DNA from 3 places in the Arthrobacter sp. CG_A4 genome. Region 3 is predicted to be linked to each of the others. Evidence: riboswitches for the same ligand, from Rfam matches in the RefSeq annotation. Region 3 holds a riboswitch; each other region holds the start of a gene.
What was found. Region 3 has a riboswitch for cyclic di-AMP ahead of RCH07_RS11185 (NlpC/P60 family protein). Riboswitches for the same ligand answer to the same signal wherever they lie in the genome.

Region 1 (3,266 bases), on a different contig from region 3:
CCTCCGGACGCTGCGGAGTTTCGCTGCGATCGACGCCACGTCACGCATGGTTGCTCCTCCGTGAGGGCACTGCCGGTAACGGCAGTGCTGTTCCTTCAGCCCAGTACCTTGATCGTGGCTCAGACACCACAATCCGGCAAGACCCAGCCGCCCGGCGTCGGACGCCTGGCCTGTTCACGTGCAGTCCTGCCGCTCCGCCGGGCCGGAGCGTACGCTGGTGCGGTAGCCCTCAGCCCATTGAAGGAGCCCAGCGGTGCGCAAAGTCATCCTCATGACGCAGATGTCCCTGGACGGGTACATCGAGGGTCCGGGCCGGGACCTCAGCTGGCACATGGTCGACGACGAACTGCACCAACACTTCAATGATGAGCTCCGGACCATGGGAGCGTTCCTCGACGGCCGCGTCACCTATGAATTGATGGCGGAGTTCTGGCCGACGGCGGACGCGGACCCGTTGAACCCGGCGCCCATGGTCGAGTTCTCCCGGATCTGGCGGGACATGCCCAAGATCGTCTACTCCAGGACCCTGGCGACGGCCGGTTGGAATACCGCAGTGGTGCGGGACGTCGTCGTCGAGGAGGTCGCGAAGCTCAAGGAAGAATCCGGCGGGGACCTCGCGCTCGGCGGCGCCGATCTTGCGGCGTCCTTCCGGCGGCTCGGCCTGATCGATGAATTCCGGATCTACGTCCACCCGGTCCTGATCGGACGGGGCAAACCACTCTTCCAGGAGACGGATGCGGTGACGAAGCTCCGACTGCTGGAGACGCGCACGTTCGGCAACGGCGTCGTGCTGCTTCGGTACCAAGGCTGATTGGCTGGCCCGGGCGTATGCAAGGCCGGCGGGCACGGGCATGTGAAAGACCGGTTGATCAGCTGCCCCCAAGGCAACCGATCAACCGGCCTTTCTACGTTTTCCCGCCAGTGTCGCGGGTGGCATCACCTAGTTGCCGGAGGTGTTACTAAACGCCGGCACGCACGAACGTCACGGGGCCGGTGGCGGTGAGCCAGGACAGCGGGTGAACCACAGTCTGGTTCGCGCCGTTCATCCCGCTGCTGAGCACCTGGCCGTTGCCGACGTAGATTCCGATATGTCCCGACTGGACCACCATGTCGCCCGGCTGGGCATCCCCCACCACTTTGCCGTAGTTCATGAACTGCATCGGGCCGAGGTCGCCGACAGAGATTCCGGCTGCGCCAAGGGCCTTCTCAACCAAGGCGGTGCAATCCTGTGTCATGCCCAGTTGGCCGTAAGCGGCGGAGACCATGGTGGCATTGACGCCGCCGGCCGCCGGGGCAGCGGCGGGAGCGGCCGGCGCTGCCTGGACCTTCACCGCGGCCTTGGCGGCCGGGGCAGCGACGGGTGCCTTGACCGCCGGGGCAGCAACGGGTGCCTTGACCGCCGGGGCAGCAACGGACGCCTTGACTACCGGGGCAGCTACCGGCTTGGGCTGTTCGATCACCGGGGCAGGGGCGGTCGCCACTGCCGGGCGCTCGAAGGTGATCTGTACTTTGGAATCCGCGAGGACGGGTGCGCCCACCTGGCCCCCGACGTCGACGGACGACGCCGGCGCGGAGTCGCGCTGGACGGGGGCCTCGGCGGCGTTGGCGGCCATGGCACTGCTGAGCACCAGGCCGGACGCCGCTGCAATCACTGCAGCCTGGCGGCCGAATGTACCTCCCTTGGAGGACAGGAATACGGAACGGCGTTGGCTGCGAAGGTCAGTGCTTTTTGGCAAAAAAGTATTGCTGGAAGTCATGTGCGTAGCCTCTCCCAATGCCTGCGAGGTGAGCTGTCGGATTCGGATGGGAGGCACCCGGCCGCACTCTGGCCCTGACATCGGACTGTGCGGCTTCACCCCAAGACCTGCGTAAAGCCAGGTCAATAAATGGGTTCCCCGTCTCTGCCGGACGTTGCTGCGAGGTATCCCCGTGGCCGCGGCAGAGTTAGGCAATCGGCTGGGGAGCGCCCGTTTCTAAGCAACAGGCACCCAATAACGGTAACGGCATGATCACGGAATGTCACATCGAGGTAACGGCGGGAGTAGTTTGGGGCAGCTCTTCGCCCCGCAGGACGCGGCCCCCGGCATAGAATGGTGCCATCAGCGGACCCATCAGCGGAGGCCAAAAATGAGCAGCCCCGACTTCGCCAGGCACTGTGTCGCCATCTGCCAGTTGAGCTATCAGCCGCAGAAGGACTTCAATGTCAACACCGAGCTGCTGGTCCTGGAAAATGGGGAAGTCCACGCGTCCACCTGGGACGCAGAGCCCCGCAACGGCGGCTTTGACGTCTTCGTCCTGAATGACCGCGTTGACGCTGCCGGCTTCATGGTGGTGACCGATTGGGAGTTTCTGGACGGTAAAGCCTACGCCGTGGTGGAGCGCCGGGCTCCCGCATAGCACCGTCGTTCGTGGCGGAGCGGGACCCCTGTAGACCGCAGCTTCCGTCGGCTAGGGTTTGACCCCATAGCCAATTCTCGGCTTGGGGGTACCAATGAAAGCCTGGCGTCTGATGATGTCGCTGCCGCAACCGGTGAAGGGGTTCCTGGTGGTCTACCTGATCGCCTTCGCTGTGGTCTTCGTCTCTGTGGCGGTCATGTCTTTAACCGGTCAGGGCACCACAAACCCGGTCGTGCAGTGGGGGGTGGGCGTGCTGGGTCTCACCGCGGTCATACTGGGGCTGGTGCTGGCCTTCAATTTCCGCGGATCGGCTCGCGCCTACGCCGCGATGATGAAGGCCTATAAACCCATGGGGGTGGACTACACCGCGTCGTTTTTCGCAACGCCGATAGCCATCCGAATCTTCGGCGCGCTGTTTGCCGCGATCGGGATCTCGTTCGCCGTGACGTCCGCGATCTTAGCCATGTCCCTCTCCTGAGGCCGCCTGTCTGCCGGGGGTGCGGGCGGCAGCCCCAACCACTGTGATGCGGCCGCCTGCCTGGCTGACTATGGAATGCGCGACGACGGCTGCCGGGGTGGACGCACCGCCCGGCTCTGTGCGGCCGCTCGCAGCCCGCCCAGCCTAGACTGGGGGCAACGGGTCCTTTGAACGAAAGCGAAATCCGTGACCATTCACCGCACGCTGGCCCTCGCCGCCGCACTCCCGGCGCTCCTTTTCGGGGTGGCCGCCTGTGCGCCGCCGGCGGCCACTGAGACGACCGCCACTGAGACGACGGCCGGCACTCGCGCACCGGAAGCCGCCGCGGGCTTCGGCGTGGATAACGCGGGGGCCCGCGAGCGAATCGCCCGGTCCGGACTCGCCCTCCTGG
Region 2 (3,266 bases), on a different contig from region 3:
CCGGGAGCGCGGCCGGGAACGAAGACACCACTGCGGACGGGCTCGGCGCCCGCGGTCCGACGGGCGGGTGACCCGCGGTCCGACGGGCGGGTCAACTGCCGCCGGGTGATAGTTTTGACCCATGCGCATTCTCGTTGTGGACCACCCGCTGGTCGCCCATAAGCTCACCGTTCTGCGGGACAAGAACACCCCTTCCCCGGTCTTCCGCCAGCTCACCGAGGAACTCGTTACGCTCCTCGCCTACGAGGCGACCCGCGACGTCCGCACCGAGCCGGTGACCATCGAGACGCCGGTCAGCATCACGATCGGCACCGCCTTCACCAAGCCCACCCCGCTGGTGGTCCCTATCCTGCGCGCCGGGCTCGGCATGCTCGAGGGTATGACCAAGCTGGTCCCGACCGCCGAGGTTGGCTTCCTGGGCATGGCCCGGGATGAAGAAACCCTTGACATCATCACCTACGCCGAGCGACTCCCCGAGAACCTCACGGACCGGCAGATCTTCGTGCTGGACCCGATGCTTGCAACCGGCGGCACCTTGCGGGAGGCCATCAAGTTCCTCTTTAAGCGCGGCGCCTCCGACGTCACCTGCATCTGCCTGCTGGCCGCCCCGGAGGGCCTGGCCAAGCTGGAAGAGGAGCTTGCCGACGCCAACGTGACCATCGTCCTCGCCTCCATCGACGAGAAGCTCAACGAAAAGTCTTACATCGTCCCGGGTCTGGGCGACGCCGGCGACCGCCTCTACGGCGTGGCAGGCTAAGCCCGCCGTCGGCGAAACTGGCGCCGGAGGCGGCTGGGGGGTTCCGGGGGGTTCCGGAAAACACCGGCGCGGCCTCACCTGAACCGCATGGACTGGATCCTGTGGATCCGGGGCTCCTCGCCTGGCCGTGCTTCAGGCTGGCCGTGCCGGCTGTCTAGTACCAGTTGTTGGCGTAGTGGAAGTTCAGGGCGCCGCAGGGGGAGCCATAGCGCTCCTTGACGTAGTTCAGGCCCCAGTTGATCTGGGTCCGGTAGTTCGTCCGGTAGTCCGGGCCAGCGCTGGCCATCTTCTCGGCCGGCAGGGACTGGACCACACCGTATGCCCCGCTGCTGGGGTTCGTGGCGGTGGTCTTCCAATCGGATTCCTTCGTCCACAGCGTCTGAAGGCACTGCATCTCGCTGGGAGCCCAGCCGTAAGTTCCCAGTTGCGCGGCAGCGTAGGCCTGCGCGCCGGCAGGGTCGTCGACAGCAACGGGCTTGGCCGGTGCCGGTGCCGGTGCCGGTGCGGGCTCAGGTGCGGGTGCGGGTGCCGGAGCAGGCTCGGGTGCGGGTGCGGGTGCGGGTGCCGGAGCAGGCTCGGGTGCGGGAGCCGCGGCGGCGGGGACTTCAGCGGGCTTCACCTCTTCGGTCTGGGGCGCGAGACTGGCGGTGTCGGGAAGGGCCGACTGCGAATCGACGCGGACACGTTCGAAGTCCAGGTGCGTCAGCGGGTCGGCGGTGGTGGCCGAAGCCCCGCTGGAACTGCCGGCGCTGGCGTTGCGGTTGGCGGTCTCGGCGGCCTGCCCGGCAGCCCCGATCCCGACGAGCACCGCGCAGGTGGTGGCAACGAGGGCGGCGCGACGGCCGGTGGATCCGAGGCTCGCGGTGAACCGGGACCGGGTTGACGCGGGATTGGTGTCCGCCGCGCGGTGGCGCGAAGCCGTCGAACGGGTTGCCTGCTGGGCGCTCTTGTGGCGCGTTGGTACTTTGAATTCAGTCATGATCGCCTCTCAACGCCTGCGGAGTTAGCTGTCGGGTTCGGATGCGATATCCGGCCGCACGGAATCTCACGTGTCGGCTTCACCCCAAGGGTGCAAAGATGCAGAATGTCCGGGAACTCTGGGTTCCCCGCCTCTGCCTGGTCGAGCGGAATCCGGGAAGCGGCAGAGTTTGGCGTCCGTCCGGATGCGCGGCCCTGTGGCGGCCGCACCCTAAAAACGGTACAGGAGCCGGAAACAAATGTCACATTTCGGTAACAAGCAGGGCGACGGCGGTGCGTCGCCTTGTGCTTCCGCGGCCTAGCCTGAGCCCCGCTTCGATGGTTCCCGGCGGGTTCGACGCTAAGTGTCGTCTAGCCGGCAGGGAACCGTCGAAGCGGCGGGCTCGGCGGGCTCGGCGGACCAGCGGGAAGCCGGACGGTGAACTCCGTGCGGCCCGGCCGGGAGATGACCTCGACAGTCCCGCCGTGCGCCTCCACAATCGACTGCACAATGGAGAGCCCCAGCCCGCTGGTCCCCTCGGCCGTGGGTTCAGCCACCGTCGGACCCGTCGCCGCCGTCGCACCCGGCATCGCCGGGGCGCCCGTCGGACCCGTCGCGCCCGTCGCCGCCGTCGCTGCCGTCGCACCCGGCACCCCCGGGCTGCCGGAGGCCCCGGTGGCGGCATGTGCGGCCGTCGTGACTGCCGGGTTTTTGCGGGCGGCGTCGGCCCGGGCGAAGCGCGAGAAGATCCGGCCGACAAACTCGGGGGCGATCCCGCTGCCGTTGTCCGTTACCGTCACCACGGCGCTCCCGTCGGCGAGCCGCGCCACTCCGGTGACCACCGCTGTACCGGGGCCGGTGTGCTTGCGCGCGTTGGACAGCAGATTCGCCAGCACCTGGTGCAGTGCGGTCGCGTCGCCGCGGACCACCACCGGCTCTTCCGGGAGCTCCAGCTGCCAGAGGTGGTCCGGGGCCATGACCTTCTCGTCGCTGACCGTCTCGATCGCCAGCCGGGTGAGGTCGACGTCGCTGAACTTGAGCGGCCGGCCCTCGTCCAGGCGCGCCAGCAGCAGCAGGTCTTCCACCAGCGTGGTCATCCGCTGGGACTGGCTCTGCACCCGCGCCAGGGAGTTCTCCCCGTCCGGCGTGAAGTGTTCGGTCATCCGCATCAGCTCGGTGTAGCCGCGGATGGCGGTCAGCGGGGTGCGCAGCTCATGCGAGGCATCGGACACAAACTGGCGCACCTTCATTTCGCTTTGCTGCCGCGATTCAAGGGCGTTGGAGACGTTGTCCAGCATCTGGTTCAGCGCAAAGCCAACGCTTCCCACTTCCGTGCCGGGATGCGCCGCCGACGCCGGAACCCGCACGGCGAGTGCCACCTCGCCGGCGTCGAGCGGTAGGCGGGAGACCTGGGTGGCCACTCCGGACAGCTGTTCGAGCGGCTTCATGGTCCGGCGGATCAGGGCCGTGCCGGCGAGGCCGATCAGTACGAGACCGCCGGCGGAGACCACCACCATGGTCCACACCAGCGAGGCCAGGGTGTTCTGCTTC
Region 3 (3,266 bases):
ACCTCGGGGGTCCGCCGTCCCTGCCGCACGCGGACGGCGTCGTGAACCTGCTTGAGGCTATGGCCGGCTACGGGGCCGGTTCCCGGATTACGGTCGACCGGCTTGCCGAGCCCATCCAGGTGGAGCCGGAACTGCTGGTCCAGCTCGACGAGGGAGGGATCCGTCCCGGTGCCCGGGTTTCGCTGGAACGCGTCGGGGAATACATCTCGGTCCGGGTGCCGGAGATCGAAGGTGCCCTTGAGTTGCCGCCCGAGGTCGCTGCCCACGTTTTTGTTACCGTCGGCTGACACCTCCCGGGTCACATCTCCGGGTCATAACTCGTGGGATGACCCACGAGTTATGCACAACCGCCGATAACGGATTTATCACTGGGCGGCTTCATCGCCTATAGTTGATGACCAGTACCGATACCAAAGCGTTATCTGATTCGAAGCCGAGCTCTGCCAGCGGATCAGTAACAGAGTCACCTTCTGGCAGGGGCGGGGGAACCACTTCCGGCTGTTTCAACACAGCCTTGGGGTGAAGTCCGCCAGCGGCAAGCACACTCCAGTGAGGGACTTTATTGGACCTCTTTGTGTCTGGGTGCTTGCTTACGGCGGACCGGGTCTTAGATCTCTGACCCGAATCCGACAGCTAACTCCGCAGGCTCTCCAGAGAGGAACTACTTTTTGACCACCCAGACCGCCAGGGGCCGCCGTCGTGCGGCCGGTCCCGCCCCGGAGCCACGTCCGGCCGTCGCCGCATTGGCCGACCGTCCGCGCGACGCGCACCGCGATGAACGCCGGGGCCGGCGCAGCCCGTTCCGGCAGGTCACCGACTTCGCCGCCGCCAGCGGCGTTGGGCAGAAGGCCGGTATTGCCTTGGCCGCCACAGGTCTGGTCCTGACGGTTACCGTCCCCGCGACCGGTCCGGTCGCGGTCACCAACGCCGGCCCGCCCGTCAGTTCAGCCTCTGCCGAGGCCTCCGCCGCGGCACAGCCGGATGTCACTGCGCCTGCCGCCGCCAAGATTGAATTTAACCGCAGTGCCGTCACCACGCAGGGCGATCCGGACGGGAAGCTTAAGCAGTTACTGAGCGCCCAAGCCGCTGGCGCCATCACGCGTGCTGCGTCTTCGGGAAGCCTTGGTGCACCGCTGGAGCGGATGGATTCCGTGTCGCCCTTCGGGCTGCGTGTCAGCCCCATTACCGGCGGTTCCGGCGAGTTCCACCGCGGTCAGGACTTCGCGGCCCAGTGCGGAACAGCAGTCAACGCCGCCGCAAGTGGCACCGTGACGTTTGCCGGATGGCACCCTTACGGTGGCGGAAACCGCGTGGTGATCGACCACGGCAACGGACTGGAGACCACCTACAACCACCTCAGCTCCTCGAGCGTCCGCGTCGGGCAGCAGGTCTCCCGCGGCGATGCCGTGGCGATGGCCGGGACCACCGGGGCCTCCACCGGCTGCCACCTCCACTTCGAGGTCATGGTTAACGGAGAAGTTGTCGACCCCACCGGCTGGCTCTAGCCAAGCCGATGGGTCACTCTCGCATTTCTGTGACGCGCCGTGATCTGAATGTGACATTGAACCCCAATTGCTGTACCGTATGAGGTACGCCAACTTTTCCGAAGTTGGCGCTCTTGAGTGGATTGCCTAGCTCTGCCACCGCTCAAGGTCCGTCCGCATGACATCGTCTGGCAGGGGCGGGGGAACCAATTTTGGTCTTCGCAAGAAGACCTTGGGGTTAAGTCGCAAAGCTTCCCAGGAAGCAGCGCGGCCGGGTGACTCCCATCCGAATCCGACAGCTCACCTCGCAGGCATTGGGAGAGGCTTCTTTTCGTGTCTTCACGCCGCAATGCTGCGCTTTACAGCGCTTGTGCATCTCTTACGAGCCCGCCGGAATCCACCTATCGTGCTGCCCTTGCCGGCGCCCGCAACGGATCCCACACCGCCGGCTCAACCTCTGCTGATTCCGGACTGCAATCTACGCACCTGCATTCCGTGGCCGTTTTTGGCGCATCTTCGCAGTACACCCTTCGCTAAGTAACCCATTCGGGGCGATCCGGCGTACCCCCAAGATGCCGGAGCGTCCTCAGATTGCGCCTGAAAAGCGCAGTCCAAGGATCACGAAAGAGAGAACTTAATGACTACTAGTGCAAACGCACGCCACCGCGCCGAGGTCACCAAGACCAACTCGCTGGCCGTCATTGCCAAGACTGTCGGCCACAATGCCGGAGGCATGGGCCGCCAGGCTGCAGTTATCGCTGCCGCTTCCGGTCTGGTTCTGACCAGCGGTATTGCAGCCAACGCTGCTGAGACCAACGTTCAGCGCGAATCCACCTCCGCTTCCACGCTCGAAGTCCAGTCGGCAGCTCCGGCAGCCATCTCGGCTGCTTCCACGATTGCGATCTCCTACGAGAAGCCGGCCGTCACGACCACTGCCGCTCCGGTTATCGAGGCCCCTAAGCCCGTCGTCAAGGTCCAGGAAACTCCGACCGCCACCCGGGCCGCCAGCACCAGCACCGCCGCGACCAAGACCGCCACTGTCAAGACCGTCGGCACTAACACCGTCGCCGCTGCACCGGCTTCCGCACCGGCTGCGGCCGGCGTTGCCAGCGGCATGGGTTCCACCATCGCGTCCGCTGCCTACGCCCAGCTCGGCGTCGGGCAGGACTGCACCAGGCTGGTCACGAACTCACTGGCTGCCGCCGGCATCAACTACCACGGCTGGCCGGCAGGGTACCTGTCCCTCGGCCGCACGGTGAGCGCCGCTGAGGCACAGCCGGGCGATCTCGCCTACTACCAGAACGGCGGCGCGGGTGTGGCGCATATCGCTGTCTACGTCGGCGGCGGCAAGGCCGTCCACGGCGGCTGGAATGGCGGAACCACCTCTCTGCAAAGCGTCAACGTCGGCTCCGGCCCGGTCTTCATCCGCGTCGGCGGCTAAGACAACCCCTTCCAGCGACACCAAAGGACCCCTGCCCTCCCGGCAGGGGTCCTTTGCGTTGCCGGAGCATGAATTTCAGCCGACACGGGTGAGCACCGGCTATGGAAATTCGGTGATCCGGCACTCGCGTGTTTACTCTTGTGGTGTCGATCCATAGCCCGACCATGCACAGGGCAGCCGGCCCTTGTGCCCCTGGCGGGTGCGGCCGTTAAGAGGTATGCGGATGCGCACTCTCGTTCTGAATGCTGGATATGAACCGCTGGCGGTAGTCACTTTCCGCCGGGCGCTGGTTCTTGTGCTGACTGGGAAGGCCAGCGTCGTGGCCGAAGGCGACGATCCCG

Region 1: it holds a riboswitch for cyclic di-AMP, as region 3 does, so the genes downstream of both, RCH07_RS17595 (NlpC/P60 family protein) here and RCH07_RS11185 (NlpC/P60 family protein) in region 3, are expected to answer to the same signal.
Region 2: it holds a riboswitch for cyclic di-AMP, as region 3 does, so the genes downstream of both, RCH07_RS12610 (hypothetical protein) here and RCH07_RS11185 (NlpC/P60 family protein) in region 3, are expected to answer to the same signal.

The regions. Positions count from the first base shown of each region.
Region 1 is NZ_JAXCID010000056.1:16,079-19,344, forward strand. Features, by position in the region: gene RCH07_RS17585 (helix-turn-helix transcriptional regulator) at 1-48, opposite strand, end outside; gene RCH07_RS17590 (dihydrofolate reductase family protein) at 254-811, shown strand; gene RCH07_RS17595 (NlpC/P60 family protein) at 960-1,757, opposite strand; cyclic di-AMP (ydaO/yuaA leader) riboswitch at 1,766-1,951, opposite strand; gene RCH07_RS17600 (hypothetical protein) at 2,128-2,397, shown strand; gene RCH07_RS17605 (hypothetical protein) at 2,492-2,875, shown strand; gene RCH07_RS17610 (hypothetical protein) at 3,062-3,266, shown strand, end outside.
Region 2 is NZ_JAXCID010000028.1:14,020-17,285, reverse strand. Features, by position in the region: gene RCH07_RS12620 (phosphatase PAP2 family protein) at 1-71, shown strand, start outside; gene upp (uracil phosphoribosyltransferase) at 122-757, shown strand; gene RCH07_RS12610 (hypothetical protein) at 912-1,736, opposite strand; cyclic di-AMP (ydaO/yuaA leader) riboswitch at 1,735-1,894, opposite strand; gene RCH07_RS12605 (sensor histidine kinase) at 2,087-3,266, opposite strand, start outside.
Region 3 is NZ_JAXCID010000023.1:7,391-10,656, reverse strand. Features, by position in the region: gene RCH07_RS11195 (metal-dependent transcriptional regulator) at 1-287, shown strand, start outside; cyclic di-AMP (ydaO/yuaA leader) riboswitch at 452-663, shown strand; gene RCH07_RS11190 (M23 family metallopeptidase) at 669-1,505, shown strand; cyclic di-AMP (ydaO/yuaA leader) riboswitch at 1,643-1,812, shown strand; gene RCH07_RS11185 (NlpC/P60 family protein) at 2,122-2,925, shown strand; gene RCH07_RS11180 (HNH endonuclease) at 3,149-3,266, shown strand, end outside.